DNA from 2 places in the Streptomyces sp. NPDC051211 genome. Region 2 is predicted to be linked to the other one. Evidence: riboswitches for the same ligand, from Rfam matches in the RefSeq annotation. Region 2 holds a riboswitch; the other holds the start of a gene.
The links. Region 2 has a riboswitch for S-adenosylmethionine ahead of thrC (threonine synthase). Riboswitches for the same ligand answer to the same signal wherever they lie in the genome.
Positions count from the first base shown of each region.

Region 1: it holds a riboswitch for S-adenosylmethionine, as region 2 does, so the genes downstream of both, AB0447_RS22410 (aminotransferase class V-fold PLP-dependent enzyme) here and thrC (threonine synthase) in region 2, are expected to answer to the same signal.

Region 1 is NZ_JBFBAV010000023.1:74,360-83,321, reverse strand. It holds gene AB0447_RS22440 (hypothetical protein) at 1-303, opposite strand, end outside; gene AB0447_RS22435 (heme-copper oxidase subunit III) at 502-1,122, shown strand; gene AB0447_RS22430 (c-type cytochrome) at 1,199-2,008, shown strand; gene AB0447_RS22425 (Rieske 2Fe-2S domain-containing protein) at 2,005-3,063, shown strand; gene AB0447_RS22420 (cytochrome bc complex cytochrome b subunit) at 3,060-4,688, shown strand; gene trpD (anthranilate phosphoribosyltransferase) at 4,824-5,888, shown strand; SAM riboswitch class IV at 5,974-6,090, shown strand; gene AB0447_RS22410 (aminotransferase class V-fold PLP-dependent enzyme) at 6,302-7,708, shown strand; gene AB0447_RS22405 (Lrp/AsnC ligand binding domain-containing protein) at 7,779-8,060, opposite strand; gene AB0447_RS22400 (rhomboid family intramembrane serine protease) at 8,057-8,779, opposite strand; gene AB0447_RS22395 (hypothetical protein) at 8,908-8,962, shown strand, end outside.
Region 2 is NZ_JBFBAV010000049.1:7,940-16,901, forward strand. It holds gene AB0447_RS31305 (ROK family protein) at 1-360, opposite strand, end outside; gene AB0447_RS31310 (extracellular solute-binding protein) at 642-1,895, shown strand; gene AB0447_RS31315 (DUF3263 domain-containing protein) at 1,944-2,183, shown strand; gene otsB (trehalose-phosphatase) at 2,301-3,158, shown strand; gene AB0447_RS31325 (trehalose-6-phosphate synthase) at 3,155-4,528, opposite strand; gene AB0447_RS31330 (glucosyl-3-phosphoglycerate synthase) at 4,590-5,567, opposite strand; SAM riboswitch class I at 5,743-5,892, shown strand; gene thrC (threonine synthase) at 5,886-7,184, shown strand; gene AB0447_RS31340 (MoaD/ThiS family protein) at 7,220-7,495, shown strand; gene AB0447_RS31345 (cold-shock protein) at 7,927-8,130, shown strand; gene groL (chaperonin GroEL) at 8,441-8,962, shown strand, end outside.

The DNA of each region.
Region 1 (8,962 bases), on a different contig from region 2:
CCAGGTGGCCAGCCAGGCGTCCTGCGGACGCCCGATCAGCAGCAGCACCGGCGGGCACCGGAAGATCTCGTCCTTGATCTGCCGGCACACACCCATGCCCCCGGCCGGAACGGCCTCGCCGTCCAACACGCACACGTCGATCCCGCCCAGATCCAGCTCCTTCAGGACGGCAGGCAGCGTGGCGCACTCCAGGAACTCCACCGGCGGCAGGTCCGCGGCGGGCCTGCGCCCGGCCGCAAGCCGCACCTGCTCCCGGGTGTTCGCGTCATCGCTGTAGACCAGAACCCGCGCAGTCGCCCGCATTTGTTCCTCCACGTGTCACATGAATCACGTTGATGATGCGCCGGATGCTACTCCGTCCGATGTCCCGTCAACATCGGTTCGCACACCCCCGCGATCACGAGCCGGAAGGCGATCTGATGGGCCGTTCGGGCCTTGCACACCCCCCGGACACTCCGAACGGCACCCCCCGGGGTGAGGGCGGGATAAGCGACCGACATAATGTCGGTCGTGGCGACAGCAACGACAGTAGATACCGGGCACGCGCACCCGACGGTCAACCGGCCGAACCTCGTCAGCGTCGGAACCATCATCTGGTTGAGTTCCGAGCTGATGTTCTTCGCGGCCCTCTTCGCGATGTACTTCACCCTGCGATCGGTGACGGGCTCCGAGTACTGGACAGAACAGGCCGCGAGCCTGAATCTGCCGTTCTCGGCGACGAACACGACGATCCTGGTGCTCTCTTCCCTCACCTGCCAGCTCGGCGTATTCGCCGCCGAGCGCGGTGACGTGAAGAAGCTCCGGACGTGGTTCATCATCACGTTCGTCATGGGTGCGATCTTCATTGGCGGCCAGGTGTTCGAGTACACCGAGCTGGTCAAGCACGAGGGCATGAGCCTCTCGTCCGGTCCGTACGGCTCGGTGTTCTACCTGACCACCGGCTTCCACGGACTGCACGTGACGGGCGGACTCATCGCCTTCCTGCTGGTCCTCGGCCGGACGTACGCGGCCAAGAGGTTCACCCACGAACAGGCCACCTCGGCCATCGTCGTGTCCTACTACTGGCACTTCGTCGATGTCGTCTGGATCGGCCTCTTCGCCACGATCTACCTGATCAAGTAGCGAAACCGTCGCCGGGTACGGCCCGGCACCTCATCCAGAAACACCGACGCAGAAGATCCTGACACCGGGGTAATCCGTGAAAAAGCTCTCCGCACGACGACGCCATCCGCTGGCGGCGGTCGTCGTTCTACTCCTCGCGCTGGCGGCCACTGGGGGGCTGTACGCCGCCTTCGCGCCCGCGGGCAAGGCGCAGGCCGATGTAACCGCCCAGTCCCTCGCCATCGAGGAGGGCAAGAAGCTCTACGCCGTGGGTTGCGCAAGCTGCCACGGAACCGGCGGTCAGGGTTCCTCTGACGGCCCGAGCCTGGTGGGCGTCGGCTCTGCCGCCGTCGACTTCCAGGTGAGCACGGGCCGCATGCCCGCCCAGCAGCCCGGCGCCCAGGTGCCGAAGAAGCCCAACATCTACACCCAGGCCCAGATCGACCAGCTGGCCGCGTACATCGCCTCCCTCGGCGCCGGCCCCATCACGCCGACCGAGAAGCAGTACGACCCGGCGGGTGCCGACATCGGCAAGGGCGGCGAGCTGTTCCGCAACAACTGCGCGCAGTGCCACAACTTCACCGGCGAGGGCGGTGCCCTCACGCACGGCAAGTACGCGCCCAACCTTGCGGACGTCTCGCCGAAGCACATCTACGAGGCCATGCTCACCGGCCCGCAGAACATGCCCTCCTTCCCCGACAGCACCATGCCGGAGAAGGAGAAGAAGGACATCATCGCGTACCTCCAGCACGTGAACGGCGAGTACTCGACCAACCCGGGTGGTCTCAAGCTCGGCGGCCTCGGCCCCGTTTCCGAGGGTCTGTTCGGCTGGGTCTTCGGTCTGGGTGCGCTGATCGCTGTCGCCGTCTGGGTCGCGGCCCACACCGCTAAGGCCAAGAAGTCATGAGTAGCCAAGACATTCCCGAAGAGAAGCACCTGCCGAGCGAGCAGGGCGACGCACACCACGGCGGTGTAGCGGTCAAGGACGACCCGTTCGCGGACCCCGGCCTGCCGGCCCACAAGCCGCGCATCCAGGACATCGACGAGCGGGCCGCCAAGCGCTCCGAGCGCACGGTCGCCCTGCTGTTCACGGTGTCCATGCTGGCCACGGTCGCCTTCATCGCCTCCTACGTGGCGATCCCGGTCGACAAGATCGTGTTCATCTGGCCGATCGGCAAGGTGAGCGCGCTCAACTTCGCCCTCGGCCTGACCCTGGGCGCGGCCCTGTTCTGCATCGGCGCCGGCGCGGTCCACTGGGCCCGCACGCTGATGTCCGACGTCGAGGTCGCCGACGAGCGCCACCCGATCGCGGCTCCGCCCGAGGTCAAGGCCAAGGTCCTCCAGGACTTCGCCGACGGTGCCCGCGAGTCCGACATCGGCCGCCGCAAGCTGATCCGCAACACGATGTTCGGCGCGCTGGCCATGGTGCCGCTCTCCGGTGTGGTGCTGCTGCGCGACCTGGGCCCGCTGCCCGAGGACAAGCTCCGCAAGACCATCTGGGCGAAGGGCAAGCTGCTCATCAACCAGAACACCATGGAGCCGCTCCGCCCCGAGGACATCGCGGTCGGTTCGCTGACCTTCGCCAAGCCGGAAGGCCTGGAGGAGGATTCGCACGACTACATGGCGGAGATCGCCAAGGCGGCCCTGATGATCGTCCGGATCAACCCGGCGGACATCAAGGACAAGCAGGAACTCGAGTGGTCCCACGACGGCATCGTGGCCTACTCGAAGATCTGCACCCACGTCGGCTGCCCGATCAGCCTGTACGAGCAGCAGACGCATCACGTGCTCTGCCCGTGCCACCAGTCCACTTTCGACCTCTCCGACGGCGCCCGTGTCATCTTCGGCCCGGCCGGTCACGCCCTTCCGCAGCTGCGGATCGGTGTGAATGACGAGGGCTACCTCGAGGCGCTCGGCGACTTCGAAGAGCCCGTCGGTCCTGCATTCTGGGAGCGCGGATGAGCACTGCCACCGATACGACGGAGCGCAAAGCGCCGCGCGGCGAGCGCGTAGCCGACTGGGCGGACGGCCGCCTGGGGATCTACAGCCTCGCCAAGGCGAACATGCGCAAGATCTTCCCGGACCACTGGTCCTTCATGCTGGGTGAGATCTCCCTCTACAGCTTCCTCATCGTCATCCTCACGGGTGTCTACCTGACGCTGTTCTTCCACCCGAGCATGAACGAGGTCGTGTACCACGGCTCGTACGTGCCGATGCAGGGCGTCCGGATGTCCGAGGCGTTCGCCTCGACCCTGGACATCAGCTTCGACGTCCGCGGTGGTCTGCTCGTCCGGCAGATCCACCACTGGGCGGCCCTGATCTTCGTCGCCGCGATGCTCGTGCACATGATGCGCGTGTTCTTCACCGGCGCGTTCCGCAAGCCGCGCGAGGTCAACTGGACCTTCGGCTTCCTGCTGCTGGTCCTCGGCATGTTCACCGGTTTCACCGGTTACTCCCTGCCGGACGACCTGCTCTCGGGCACCGGTGTCCGCTTCATGGAGGGCGCGATCCTGTCCGTGCCGATCGTCGGCACGTACCTGTCGTTCTTCCTCTTCGGCGGCGAGTTCCCCGGCCACGACTTCGTGGCCCGGTTCTACTCGATCCACATCCTGCTGCTGCCGGGCATCATGCTGGGTCTGGTGGTCGCCCACCTGATCCTCGTCGTGTACCACAAGCACACCCAGTACCCGGGCCCCGGCAAGACGAACAACAACGTCGTCGGCATGCCGCTGCTGCCGGTCTACATGGCCAAGGCCGGAGGCTTCTTCTTCCTGGTCTTCGGTGTCATCGCGGCCATCGCCGGCATCGCCTCGATCAACCCGATCTGGGCGCTCGGCCCGTACGTCCCGGACCACGTGTCCACGGGCGCGCAGCCGGACTGGTACATGGGCTTCTCCGAAGGCCTGATCCGTGCCATGCCGGGCTGGGAGATCAACCTGTGGGGCCACACCCTCGTCCTGGGCGTGTTCATCCCGCTGATCATCTTCCCGCTGGTCCTGGTCGCGATCGCGGTGTACCCGTTCGTCGAGGCCTGGGTCACCGGTGACAAGCGCGAGCACCACCTGCTGGACCGCCCGCGCAACGCTCCGACCCGTACCGCCTTCGGTGTGGCCTGGCTGACCTGGTACGTCATCCTGCTGATCGCCGGTGGAAACGACATGTTCGCGCAGTTCTTCCACCTGTCGATCAACTCGATCACCTGGTTCGCCCGGATCGGCTTCTTCCTCGGCCCGGTCGTCGCCTTCGTCATCACCAAGCGGATCTGCCTCGGCCTTCAGCGCCGGGACCGGGACAAGGTGCTGCACGGTCGCGAGACCGGCATCATCAAGCGCCTGCCGCACGGTGAGTTCGTCGAGGTCCACGAGCCGCTCCCGCAGGGTCAGCTGCACACGCTCACCCAGCACGAGCAGTACAAGCCCGTCGAGATCGGCCCCACGGTCGACGAGAACGGTGTGGAGCGCAAGGTGACACGAATGGAGAAGCTTCGCTCTAAGCTGAGCAAGGGCTTCTACGGCGAGGGAACGCAGATCGAGAAGCCCTCCGTCGAGGAATACAAGGAAATTCAGAGCGGCCACGGCCACCACTGAAGCCTGATTCCGGCTGAAAACTGATCGCCACGGCGAGAGCCCCGTCCAGGGTCTGGACGGGGCTCTTTGCCGTCCTCCGCAGCTGGCTAGGCTTGAGCTCTCATCAACCGGACTGTGGACCCAGGAGCGAGGACCATGAACGTTGTGACCCCGGCGGGCGGCGACAGCGTGGCGGGCAGGTCCTGGCCGTCCGTCCTCGAGGCGCTCCTCACCGGCCAGGACCTGTCCGCCGACGACACCGCGTGGGCGATGGACAAGATCATGCGGGGCGAGGCGAGCGACGCCCAGATCGCCGGCTTCGCGGTCGCCCTGCGGGCCAAGGGCGAGACGGTCGCGGAGATCAACGGTCTGGTCCGCAGCATGTACGAGCACGCCAACCTGATCGAGGTCCCGGGCCGCACCGTGGACATCGTCGGCACCGGCGGCGACGGCGCGAAGACCGTCAACATCTCCACCATGTCCTCGATCGTGGTCGCCGGTACGGGCGCCAAGGTGGTCAAGCACGGCAACCGGGCCGCGTCCTCCGCGAGCGGCGCCTCGGACGTGCTGGAGAAGCTCGGCGTCAACCTCGACCTCACCCCGGCGCGGGTGGCGGAGGTGGCGGAGCAGGCCGGCATCACCTTCTGCTTCGCGGTCAAGTTCCACCCCGCGCTGCGGCACGTCGCGGCCGCCCGCCGCGAGCTGGGCATCCGTACCACCTTCAACTTCCTCGGCCCGCTGACGAACCCGGCGAAGGTCCGCGCCCAGGCGACCGGCGTCGCCGACGCCCGGATGGCCCCCATCGTGGCGGGCGTGCTCGCCGAGCGGGGCTCCTCGGCCCTGGTCTTCCGCGGCGACGACGGCCTCGACGAACTCACCACGACGGCCACCTCCCGGGTCTGGTGGGTCCGCGACGGCCGGGTGCAGGAGCAGGCCTTCGACCCCCGGGACGTCGGTATCCGGCTGGTCGACGTCTCCGAACTCCGGGGCGCCGACGCCTCGTACAACGCGGACGTCGCCCGCCGGCTGCTGGCCGGCGAGACCGGCCCGGTCCGCGACGCGGTGCTGCTGAACTCGGCGACGGCCCTGGTCGCGCTCGACCCGTCCACCGGTTCCCTGGAGGAGCAGCTGGCGGCCGGCATCGCCCGCGCGGCCGAGTCCATCGACTCGGGCGCGGCCCGCGCCGCGCTGGAGCGGTGGGTCGCCGCGAGCAACGCGTAACGATCGCCTTCTGCTTCCCGGCCCCGGTCCACATTATGGACCGGGGTCTTGCGTTCGGCGGATCTTGTGGCAGGATCTCTGACCAGGTCACGAGTGACAGCGTTTTGGCCCCGGCTTGCTGTCCGGCAACCCTCCGTCCGTGGCGGGGTGCCCCGGGTGATGACCAGGCCGTAGGCAGCGAGGTCTACGGCAAGCGCGGACCCCTCGACACCAGGGGTCCTGGTCTCTCGAGGAGCGTTTTTCCGTGAGCAAGCGAATGCGATAGGCGCGTAGCGCCCACTTCTTCACACCTCCGTACGGAACCGTTGCGGTCCGCTGCGTCGAGGCATCACCCGTACCGCGAACACGGCACCCGTGTATCCGCCTACGGGCCATCGAAGCCATTCAGCCCTGCCTGCCCGGGAGATACCGTCATGTCCGCGACCCTGAACACCGCAGCCGCCACCACCGCCCGCAGCGCTTCCGCCGCCACTTCGCCCGACGGGGCCGCCTGTGCCGAGCCGCTGCCGGTCCTCGGCCGGGACGTCACCGTCCCGCTCGTCACCGGTGGCGAGGTCACCTACGCGGCCCTCGACTACGCGGCCAGCGCGCCGGCCCTCCAGCGGGTCTGGGACGACGTCGCCGCTTACGCCCCCTACTACGGCAGCGTGCACCGCGGGGCCGGCTACCTCTCCCAGCTGTCCACCGACCTCTTCGAGCAGAGCCGGGCCGCCGTCGCCGAGTTCCTCGACTGCCGGGCGGCCGACCAGGTGGTCTTCACCCGGTCGACCACCGACTCGCTGAACCTGCTGGCCGCGGCGCTGCCGGCCGGCTGCCAGGTCTTCGTCTTCGAGACCGAGCACCACGCCTCGCTGCTCCCGTGGCGCGACGCGCAGGTCACGTACCTCAATGCGCCGCGCACCCCGGCCCAGGCCGTCGCCACCCTGGAGCGGGCCCTCGCCGACCGCGACCCTTACGGCCCGGCCCTGGTCTGCGTCACCGGCGCCTCCAACGTCACCGGCGAGCTGTGGCCGGTCAAGGAGCTGGCCGCGGCGGCGCACGCGCACGGCGCCCGGATCGTGCTGGACGCCGCCCAGCTGGCCCCGCACCACCCGGTGTCCGTACAGGAGCTGGACGTGGACTGGTTCGCCTTCTCCGGCCACAAGCTGTACGCGCCGTTCGGCTCGGGCGTGCTCGCCGGCCGCGCGGACTGGCTCCGGGAAGCCGACCCGTACCTGGCCGGCGGCGGCGCCTCCCGCAGGGTCGCCCGGCGCGAGGACGGCGGCGTGGACGTCGACTGGCACACCACCGCGGCCCGCCACGAGGCCGGCTCCCCGAACGTGATCGGCGTCTACTCCATCGCCTCGGCCTGCCGGGCCCTCACCGAGGCCGGCTTCGACGGCCTGGTCGCCCGCGAGCAGCACCTGATCGCGAAGGTCCGCGCGGGCCTGGCGGAGGTCCCCGAGGTCCGGGTGCTCTCCCTGTTCGGCGACGACGCCCCGCGGGTCGGCGTCCTCTCCTTCGTCGTGGACGGCTGGAACAGCTCCCACTTCGCGGCGGCTCTCTCCGCGGAGTACGGCATCGGCGTCCGCGACGGCCTGTTCTGTGCCCACCCCCTGGTCCGCACCCTGCTGGGCTCGGCCCCCCAGGAGCCGGGAGAATGCGGCGCCCCGGAGGCCGCCCCCGGCGAACGCTCCCTGAACGCGATCCGCGTCAGCTTCGGCGCCGGCACCCCGGACGAGCACGTGGACCGCTTCGTCCGGGCGGTCCGCGAACTGGTCACCGACGGCGCGAAGTGGCAGTACCGCACCGAAGAGGGCCGCTGCGTCCCCGCCGTCTGACCGGCCTGGCCGAAGGCCGCCCCGGCCGGGGAGGCCGGCCCGCAGGCCGGCCCGTGACTCGGAGGCCGCGTTACGCGTCGAGGCCGATCGCGAACGCGGCCTCCAGGTCGTGCTGCGAGTACGTACGGAACGCCACGTGGGTGTCGGTCGCCTCGACGCCCGGGATCTTGCTGATGCTGCCGGGGATGATGTCCGCGAGGTCGTCGTGCCGCGCCACCCGCACCAGGGCGATCAGGTCGTAGGTGCCCGTGACCGAGTAGACCTCGCTGACGTTCTCCAGCCTGGCGATCGACTCGGCGATCTCGGGAATGCGGTCCACGCTGGTCTTGATGAGCACGATCGCGGTGATCACGGCTGGCTGTCTCCCTCGGTGGCCGTCGCTGGTCGCCTCACTCTATCCATTCGCCGGTACCGCACCCAGGCGTAGACGAACCCCAGTGAGAATCCGACCAGGTGGGCCAGGTAGGCGACCCCCGGCCCGCTGCCCGCCCGGTGCGCCGCCAGCCACTGCAGGGCGAACCAGAACAGCAGCACCATCCAGGCCGGGAAGCGCAGCGGCAGGAAGAACAGGAACGGGAACAGGCTGGTCACCCGGGAGCGCGGGAACAGACAGAGGAAGGCTCCCAGCACCGCCGAGATCGCGCCCGACGCCCCCACCAGGGTCTGCGCCGAGGACGCGTTGGCCGCCGCGTACGCCACCAGCGACAGGTAGCCCGTACAGAGGTAGAAGAGCAGGAACCCGGCGCGGCCCATCCGCTCCTCCGTCATCGCGCCGAAGACGTACAGGAAGAGCATGTTCCCGAGCAGGTGCAGCCAGCCGCCGTGGATGAACAGTGCCGTGAGCGGTGTCAGCAGCTCGCGGCCGGTCCCGGTGAAGAGCTCCTCCGGCACCACGCCCCAGTGCCGGAAGTACGCCGTCCCGGACGCCAGCAGCGTCTCGCCGGTGCCGTAGGCGGGGTTCAGGCCGGACGCCGGGCCGAGCAGGAAGACCACGCAGCAGCCGGCGATCAGCGCGTACGTGACCACCGGGCCGCGGGCGGCCTCGCGCAGGGCCCGCCAGCTTACGATCATGCTAAGAGCATGGCGTAACCGGACGGATACCGATCGCATGCCCCGCCGATGCCGGGCTGGCCGTAGGGTTACGTGCTGCCGCCCGGGAGGCGGTTTACTTGAATCAGCGACCAAGGAGAGACGGCACGATGACGGTTCCCCTGCCGACCGCCACGACCCGGTGGCGCTGCACCCTGTGCGGCA
Region 2 (8,962 bases):
GCGGTCGGCGTCGCGGCCGGCGCCGATGCGGCCTTCGGCGAGTCCTCCCGTGCGGACGTCGTGCCCGAGGGCGACGGGGATGCCGGCCAGCCGTGTGCTGAGCAGGGCGCGCAGGGGTACGTCGCGCCAGCCGAGGTTGGCCGCGTACACGGCGATGCCGTTCTCGGCGTCGACGATGCCGGGGACGGCGACTCCGGCGGCCGAGGCCGCCCGCCCGAACCGGTCGGTGCCCAGGGCGTGCAGTTCGGCGGCGAAGTCGAGGATCGACTCGACGACGGCCTCGGGGCCCCGGTCGCGGCCGGTCGCGCGCCGCGCCTGGTGGAGCAGGGAGCCGTCTTCGGCGACGAGGGCGGCCTTCATCCCGGTGCCGCCCACATCGAGGGCGATGACGTGTTTCACGGGTTTCACGGGTGACAGTCTCGCGTGCATCAAGGGGAAAGGTCTAGTCCATTGAGGGGGATTGTTGAGTGGCCATACAAATTCGGGGACGCGGATGTCGCAGGTCCGCCCCCCGGGTCCTGCGGCGTTGGCGAAGTGGTGTAGACCTTATGGGCATCGTACGGACAACCAGGGGTGGATCGAGAGCTGTGCAGGGCCGTTACCGAAAGCTGGCCACGACCGTCGGCGCACTGTGCCTGACCATGACGCTGACCGGCGCGCTGACGGGCTGCGGAGCCCTCGGCCTCAGCGAGGACAACGAGGTGACCCTCCGCGTCGTGGCGGCCGACTACGGAGACAATCCGCAGAACTCCTCCGCCGCCTACTGGAAGAACCTCGCGAACGGCTTCGAGAAGGCCAACCCCGGGATCAAGGTCGAGGTGACCGTCCTGTCCTGGTCGGAGGTGGACGCCAAGGTCGCCGAGATGGTCGCCGCCGGCAAGGCCCCCGACATCGCACAGATCGGCGCCTACGCCGACTACGCCGCCGCCGACAAGCTCTACTCCGCCGACGAACTGCTCTCCGTCCACACCGAGGCGGACTTCCTCACCCCGCTCGCCGACGCCGGCACCATCGACCGGGTCCAGTACGGCATGCCGTTCGTGGCCAGCACCCGGCTGCTCTTCTACAACGAGAAGCTCTTCGCCGACGCCGGGATCACCGGCAAGGACGGAACCTCCTGGGCCCCCAAGACCTGGGCGGACCTGGAAGCCGCCGCGAAGAAGCTGAAGGCCGCCGGGGTGACGACCCCCTTCGCGCTGCCCCTCGGCCGCGAGGAGGCCCAGGCCGAAACCATGATGTGGCTGCTCGCCGGCGGCGGCGGCTACACCGACACCGAGGAGAAGTACGCGCTCGACTCCCCGGCCAACGTCAAGACCTTCACCTGGCTGCGGGACAAGCTCACGGGCCAGGGCCTGACCGGCCCGGTCGAACCGGCGAAGCTGGACCGGCAGGCCGCCTTCGACGCGTTCTCCCGGGGCGAGGCCGGCATGCTCAACGGGCACCCCACCCTGATGAAGCAGGCCGAATCCAAGGGCGTGAAGTACGGCATGGTCCCGCTGCCCACCATCGACGGCGAACCCCGCCCCGCCATGGGCGTCGCCGACTGGGTGATGGCCTTCAAGAACGGGCACCGCAAGGAGTCCGGCAAATTCCTCGACCACCTGTACGCGCCGGAGAACGTCACCAGGTTCACCGGCACGTACGGCCTGCTGCCCGTCACCACCAGCGGCTACCGCGCGATGGAGCAGGGCACCGGCGGAGCCGACCCGCGGCTGCGCACCTTCCTGAAGGCCCTGCCGAGCTCACGGCTCTACCCGGTGAACAAGAAGTCCTGGGCGGGCGTCAGCGAGAACGTCAAGCAGCGCATCGGCAGCGCCCTGCTGCCGCCCCCGGCCTCCCCGTCCCAGACCCTGGAGGACCTGGCCGGCGAGGCCCGCGTGGCCGAAGCGGGCTGACCACGGGCGGCGCCGGGGGTGTCGGAGCCCGGCGATATGTTGGACGGTATGACAGACGACGGGCAGGAACTCTCGGAGCGCGAGGCCGCCGTGCTCGCGTACGAGAGCCGCACCTGGCCCGGGCCCGGCGCCAAGGAGCGCGCGATACGCGAACACCTCGGCATGACCCCGGTCCGCTACTACCAGCTGCTCAACGCCCTGATGGACGACCCCCGCGCACTGGCCCACGCCCCCGGCACGGTCAACCGCCTCCGCCGCATCCGCGCCGACCGCCGGGCCCGCCGGTAAGGGACCGCCGGTAAGGGCCAGCCGGCAGGGGGACCGCCGGGCCCGCCGGCAGGGGGTTCCGTGCCCTTCGTTCGGAAGCCTGGGCGGGCCCCCGCGGGCGCCGGTAGGGTCGGGGGCATGGGGAGCCATCCGCACGACATGCCGATGCCCGTCACCGCTGCCGGACGCGAGGGACTCGAAGCCCTGCTCCGCGCACCGCGCCGATCCGTGGTCGCCCTCGACTTCGACGGCACCCTCGCCGAGATCGTGCCCGACCCGGACCAGGCCCGCGCCCACCCGGACGCCCTCCCGGCGCTGTCCGCGCTCGCGCCCCGGGTCGGCTCCGTCGCGGTGATCACCGGCCGGCCGGCCGGGGTCGCCGTCCGCTACGGCGGCTTCGCCGGCGCAGCAGGCCTGGAGCACCTGGTGGTCCTCGGCCACTACGGGGCCGAACGCTGGGACGCCGTCACCGGGAACGTCCACGCCCCCGCCGAGCACCCCGGCGTCGCCGCGGTCCGCGCCGAGCTGCCGGGCTTCCTCGACTCGATCGGGGCCTGGCAGGGCACCTGGATCGAGGAAAAGGGCCGGGCCCTCGCCGTCCACACCCGCCGCACCGAGGACCCCTCCGCCGCCTTCGCGGCCCTGAGCGAACCCCTCACCGAGCTGGCCCGGCGCCACGGCCTGGTGGTCGAACCCGGCCGCGCCGTCCTGGAACTCCGCCCGCCGGGCACCGACAAGGGAGTGGCCCTCACCGAGTACCTCGCCGAAACGGAAGCGGAAGCAGTGCTGTACGCGGGCGACGACCTGGGCGACCTCGCCGCCTTCGCGGCCGTGGAGAAGCGCCGCGCCGACGGCCTGCCCGGCCTCCTGGTCTGCAGCGGCTCCGCGGAAGTCCCCGAACTCTCCGCCCGCGCGGACCTCACCCTGGCCGGCCCCGGCAAGGTCGCCGCCTTCCTCGCCACCCTGGCCCGGGCCATCGACTCCGACACCCCCTAGGAGCCCCGCAGGTCCGTCAGCTGGGCAGTGAACCAGGCCGCCGGGGGCAGGGCCGTGGCCGCCGTGGCCAGGCGCTTCGTGCGTTCCGTGCGCTCCTCCGGCGGCATCGACAGGGCCTGGTGCAGGGCCTCGGCGGTCTCCGACACGTCGTACGGGTTCACCGTCAGCGCGTCCCTGCGGAGCTCGTCGTACGCCCCCGCCCCGGTCGACAGGACCAGCGCGCAGCCCGCCTCCGACACCACCGGGATCTCCTTCGCGACCAGGTTCATGCCGTCCCGCACCGGGTTGACCAACGCCACGTCCGCCAGCCGGTACGCGGCCAGCGAGCGCACGAAGTCGTCCTTCACGGACACGTGCACCGGCTGCCAGTCCGCCGTGCCGAACTCGGCGTTGATCTCCTCCGCCAGTTCCGCCACCGCCGCCGTGTACGTGCGGTAGACCGCGAGGTCCTGCCGGGACGGGTAGGCGGAGGCCAGGTGGACCACCCGGCCGCGCCACTCGGGGCGGCCGGCCAGCAGCTCCCGGTAGGCGAGCAGGCCGCGCACGATGTTCTTCGACAGCTCGGTGCGGTCCACCCGCACGATCGTGCGGCAGTCGCCGACCTCCGCGCGCAGCGAAGCCAGCCGGTCGTTCACCTCGGGCCGGTGGGCCAGCGCGCGCAGCTCGTCCGCGTCCACGCCCAGCGGGTACACCGCCACCTCGGGCCGGCGGGCGGACTCGACGGCCTGCGCGCACTCGGTGAACGCCGCCGCCCAGGCGGCGGTGTGGAAGCCGAGCCGGTCGGCGCCGAGCATCCCGCGCAGCAGTTCCTCGCGGACGTCGGACGGCAGCATCCGCAGGTACTCGGGCGTCGCCCACGGGGTGTGGGTGAAGTGGGCGATCCGCAGGTCGGGGCGGAGCTCCCGGAGCATGCCCGGGGCCAGGGAGAGGTGGTAGTCCTGGATCAGGACGGCGGCGCCGTCGGCGGCCTCGGCCGCCAGTGCCTGCGCGAAGGTCCGGTTGTAGGTCCGGTACGAGTCCCACTGGCGCCGGAACTCCGCGTCGAAGACCGGCGCGCGCGGCACCTCGTACAGCCCGTGGTGCAGGAACCACAGCACCGAGTTCGCGATGCCGTTGTACGCGTCGTCGTAGACCGTCCCGTCGATCTCCAGCATCCGCACGCCCGGCTCGGACAGCCCCCGCCGGACCGCCTCGCGGTCGGCCTCGCCGAGCGCCGCGCAGATCCACAGCGTGTCCGGCTGTTCGGCGAGGGCCGCGGAGAGGCCGGAGACGAGACCGCCCCCGCCGCGCCGGGCACCGAGGGTGCCGTCGGCGGCGAGGGCGTACGAGAGGGGGCCACGGTTGGCTGCGACGAGTACCTGGGAAGCCATGCGGCCAACCTAGCCCGGCCCGCCCCCACTCAAACGTGAGTTCTTCCGCTTCCGCGTGTGCTTAGGCCACGCGGCGGACGGCGTACTCCCGGATGCCGCGCATCGGCGGCCGCTCCTCGGTGTCCACCGGGTAGGTGTGCGGGACGAAGCCGTCCGGGCCGCGTTCGAACTGGGTGAGGGCGGGGCGGACGAGGTGGCCGCGGGAGAGCCGGACCTGGGCGGTCCGGTAGATCGCGGCGGCCATCCGGCCCAGCGCCTGCCCGTCCTGGTGGCGGTGCAGCCGGACCCCGACGTCGACCTGCGCGAGGGCGTCCAGGCCGACCGTGTGCAGGGCGTCGACCAGCAGGCCCAGCTCCACGCCGTAGCCGACCGGGAAGGGGAGCCGCTCCAGCAGGGAGCGGCGTACGGCGTACTCGCCGCCCAGCGGCTGCACGAAGCCGGCCAGCCGGGGCCAGTGCAGGTTGAGCAGCGGCCGGGCCACCAATTCCGTCACCCGGCCGCCCTGGCCGGGGGTCTTGCCGGAGGCGAGCCCGTCGAATTCCGTGCCGAGGGGGCGGTCGTACATGGCCTTGACGAACTGGATGTCCGGGTCGGTCAGCAGCGGGCCGACGATGCCGGAGACGAAGGCGGAGGAGAAGTCGCGCAGGTCGGCGTCGACGAAGCAGACGATGTCCCCGGTGGTGGCCAGCAGGGAGCGCCACAGCACCTCGCCCTTGCCGGGCACGGCCGGGATGCGGGGGAGGATCTCGTCGCGGTGCACCACCCGGGCGCCGGCCTTGGCCGCGACCTCCGCGGTCCGGTCGGCCGACCCGGAGTCGATTACTACGAGTTCGTCAACAAGAGGAACCGGAAGGCCGTCTATCAGTTCCCGCCGGATCACCTCGACTATCTCCCCGACGGTCGCCTCCTCGTCGAGCGCGGGAAGCACGACACTGACCGTCGTCCCAGCCGCCCGCTTCGCGGAAAGCAGCTGGTCGAGCGGCCTGTCGGCGGCAGTCCAGGACCGCCGGCCCAGCCAGCGCTCCACCTCTTCCAGCACCTGCGGCACTCCCTGAATCCGTCCGTCATGAGATCCATCTCGCCGTTCGGACAGCTGTCTCATCCGCCCGATCCGTCGGTTACAGTCTTGAACAACGCGCAGGACCCCCGCATGCCGGGGGTGCTCGCACACAAATGCCCGGGTGCGCCATAGAGCGCGCGGCCCGGCGCCATACCGCTCATCCAGAGGGGCAGAGGGACACGGCCCGTTGAAGCCCCGGCAACCCTCCAGTCGGTTCTCGCGTCTGCGCTCAGCAGCGAGGTCCCCGGCTAGGGAAGGTGCCAAATCCGTCTCGTGGCGAAGTGCGCCACGGGGAAGATGAGGAGAAAGGGCCTCGCCATCATGGCTGCACAGACTGTCGCCACCTCTGTCGATCTCGGACCTGCCGTTGCGCTCTCCTGTCGTGAATGCGGCACCCGCTTCGACCTCGGTCCCATTTTCGCCTGTAACGAGTGTTTCGGACCGCTGGAAGTCGCGTACGAGCTCCCCACCGGTGACCCCGAAGCCCTGCGCGCCGCCATCGAGGCCGGCCCGAACAACATCTGGCGTTACGCCCCGCTGCTGCCCGTCCCGGCCGACGTCGCCGCCAAGCCCAACCTGAACCCGGGCTTCACCAAGCTCGTGGACGCCGAGAACCTGGCCAAGGAGCTGGGCATCACCGGCAAGCTCTACGTCAAGGACGACTCCGGCAACCCGACGCACTCCTTCAAGGACCGCGTCGTGGCCATCGCCGTCGAGGCCGCCCGCGCCTTCGGCTTCACCACGCTCTCCTGCTCCTCCACCGGCAACCTGGCCGGCGCCGTCGGCGCCGCGGCCGCCCGCGCCGGCTTCCGGTCCTGCGTGTTCATCCCGCACGACCTGGAGCAGGGCAAGGTTGTCATGGCCGGTGTCTACGGTGGCGACCTGGTCGGCATCGAGGGCAACTACGACGACGTCAACCGCTTCTGCTCCGAGCTCATCGGCGACCCGCTGGGCGAGGGCTGGGGCTTCGTCAACGTCAACCTGCGCCCGTACTACGGCGAGGGTTCCAAGACCCTGGCGTACGAGATCTGCGAGCAGCTCGGCTGGCAGCTGCCCGACCAGATCGTGATCCCGATCGCCTCCGGCTCGCAGCTGACGAAGATCGACAAGGGCCTGCAGGAGCTGATCAAGCTCGGCCTGGTCGAGGACAAGCCCTACAAGATCTTCGGCGCCCAGGCCGAGGGCTGCTCCCCGGTGTCCACCGCCTTCAAGGCGGGCCACGACGTGGTCCGCCCGCAGAAGCCGAACACCATCGCCAAGTCCCTCGCCATCGGCAACCCGGCCGACGGCCCGTACGTGCTCGACATCGCCCGCCGCACCGGCGGCTACGTCGAGGACGTCGACGACACCCAGGTCGTCGAGGCCATCAAGCTGCTCGCCCAGACCGAGGGCATCTTCGCCGAGACCGCGGGCGGCGTGACCGTCGGCGTGACGAAGAAGCTCATCGAGAACGGGCAGCTCGACCCGGCGCTGACCACCGTCGTCCTCAACACCGGCGACGGCCTCAAGACCCTGGAGGCGGTGGCCGCGGACAGCGGCCAGACCGCCACCATCCGCCCCAGCCTGGACGCGTTCCGCGCCGCCGGCCTGGCCTGACCATCTCCCCGTACTACCGGAAAGGCAGTAGCGCCATGAGCGTCAACGTCCGCATCCCCACCATCCTGCGCACCTACACCGGTGGTGCTGCCGAGGTCCCGGCCGAGGGCGCGACCCTGGCCGAGGTCATCGAGTCGCTGGAGAAGAACCACCCGGGCATCGCCGCGCGCGTCCTGGACGACCAGGGCAAGCTCCGCCGCTTCGTCAACGTCTACGTCAACGACGACGACGTGCGCTTCGAGGGCGGCCTGGAGGCTGCGACTCCGGACGGTGCGGGCGTCTCCATCATTCCGGCCGTCGCGGGCGGCTGACCGGACCGGCACCGTGCCGGCGGGCGGCTGCCGACCCGTCGGTAGCTGACACGCGCAAACCCTGAATTGCCCCCTCCGCAAAAGCGGAGGGGGCAATTCTGCTTGATTGGGCGCGGTAGAGTTGGGGAAGTCCCCTCCGCCGTTCTTGCCCGCCGCATATGAGCGGGCCTCCCCATGGTCGACATCGGGCCAATGTGCGTGTGCGATATGAGGCTTTGGCGTGTTTCGCCAGGTCCAACTTGCCCTGGGATATGGCAAATTTTCACTCTATTTCAAGCTATTCGCATGTCCAGAATTCTCGTCGGAATGACCTGTTGCAGACAGCTCCGGTCCAGATACATTCAGCCGCGGTCGACGCGTTCCGACGCAAGTTCTGACCCGGGACCGCGAAGTGCGGTCCTGCGCAAGGGCCAGTAATAGGGGAGTTAGGCATGGCTCAGGGCACCGTCAAGTGGTTCAACGCGGAGAAGGGCTACGGCTTCATCGCGGTCGACGGTGGTGCGGATGTGTTCGTCCACTACAGCGCCATCCAGATGGACGGGTACCGCACCCTCGAAGAGGGTCAGCGGGTCGAGTTCGAGATCTCGCAGGGCCAGAAGGGTCCGCAGGCGGACATGGTCAAGCTCGCGGTCTGACCAGGACGTCGACCACCGACACGCACACGCGAGGGGCCCACATTCCGGACAGGGATGCGGGCCCCTCGCGCGTTGACCTGCATCGCAGCCGGAGGATGTCCGGTCCTTGCCCGAAGCCGCTTGCACTCGTGGGGGTCGAGTGCTAATCATTGGCGTTAGCACTCTCCAGGTGAGAGTGCTACATAGACGAGGACCGGGTCGGTGAGGCCCGCAGTGTCCGGCGGGAAGGAACCGCCTGGCACGCAGGCCGTCCGTCGCGGGCGCCAGCGCGGTCCGGAGCAATCCACCCCGTCCGGGAGGACCACTTCACATGGCCAAGATCATCGCGTTCGACGAGGAGGCCCGGCGCGGTCTCGAGCGCGGCATGAACCAGCTCGCCGACGCCGTCAAGGTCACCCTTGGCCCCAAGGGTCGCAACGTCGTCCTCGAGAAGAAGTGGGGCGCGCCCACGATCACCAACGATGGTGTTTCCATCGCCAAGGAGATCGAGCTCGAGGACCCGTACGAGAAGATCGGCGCCGAGCTGGTCAAGGAAGTCGCCAAGAAGACCGACGACGTCGCCGGTGACGGTACGACCACCGCGACCGTCCTCGCCCAGGCGCTCGTCCGCGAGGGCCTGCGCAACGTGGCCGCCGGCGCCAACCCGATGGCCCTCAAGCGCGGCATCGAGAAGGCCGTCGAGGCCGTCTCCGGCGCCCTGCTGGAGCAGGCCAAGGACGTCGAGACCAAGGAGCAGATCGCTTCCACGGCCTCCATCTCCGCCGCCGACACCCAGATCGGCGAGCTCATCGCCGAGGCCATGGACAAGGTCGGCAAGGAAGGCGTCATCACC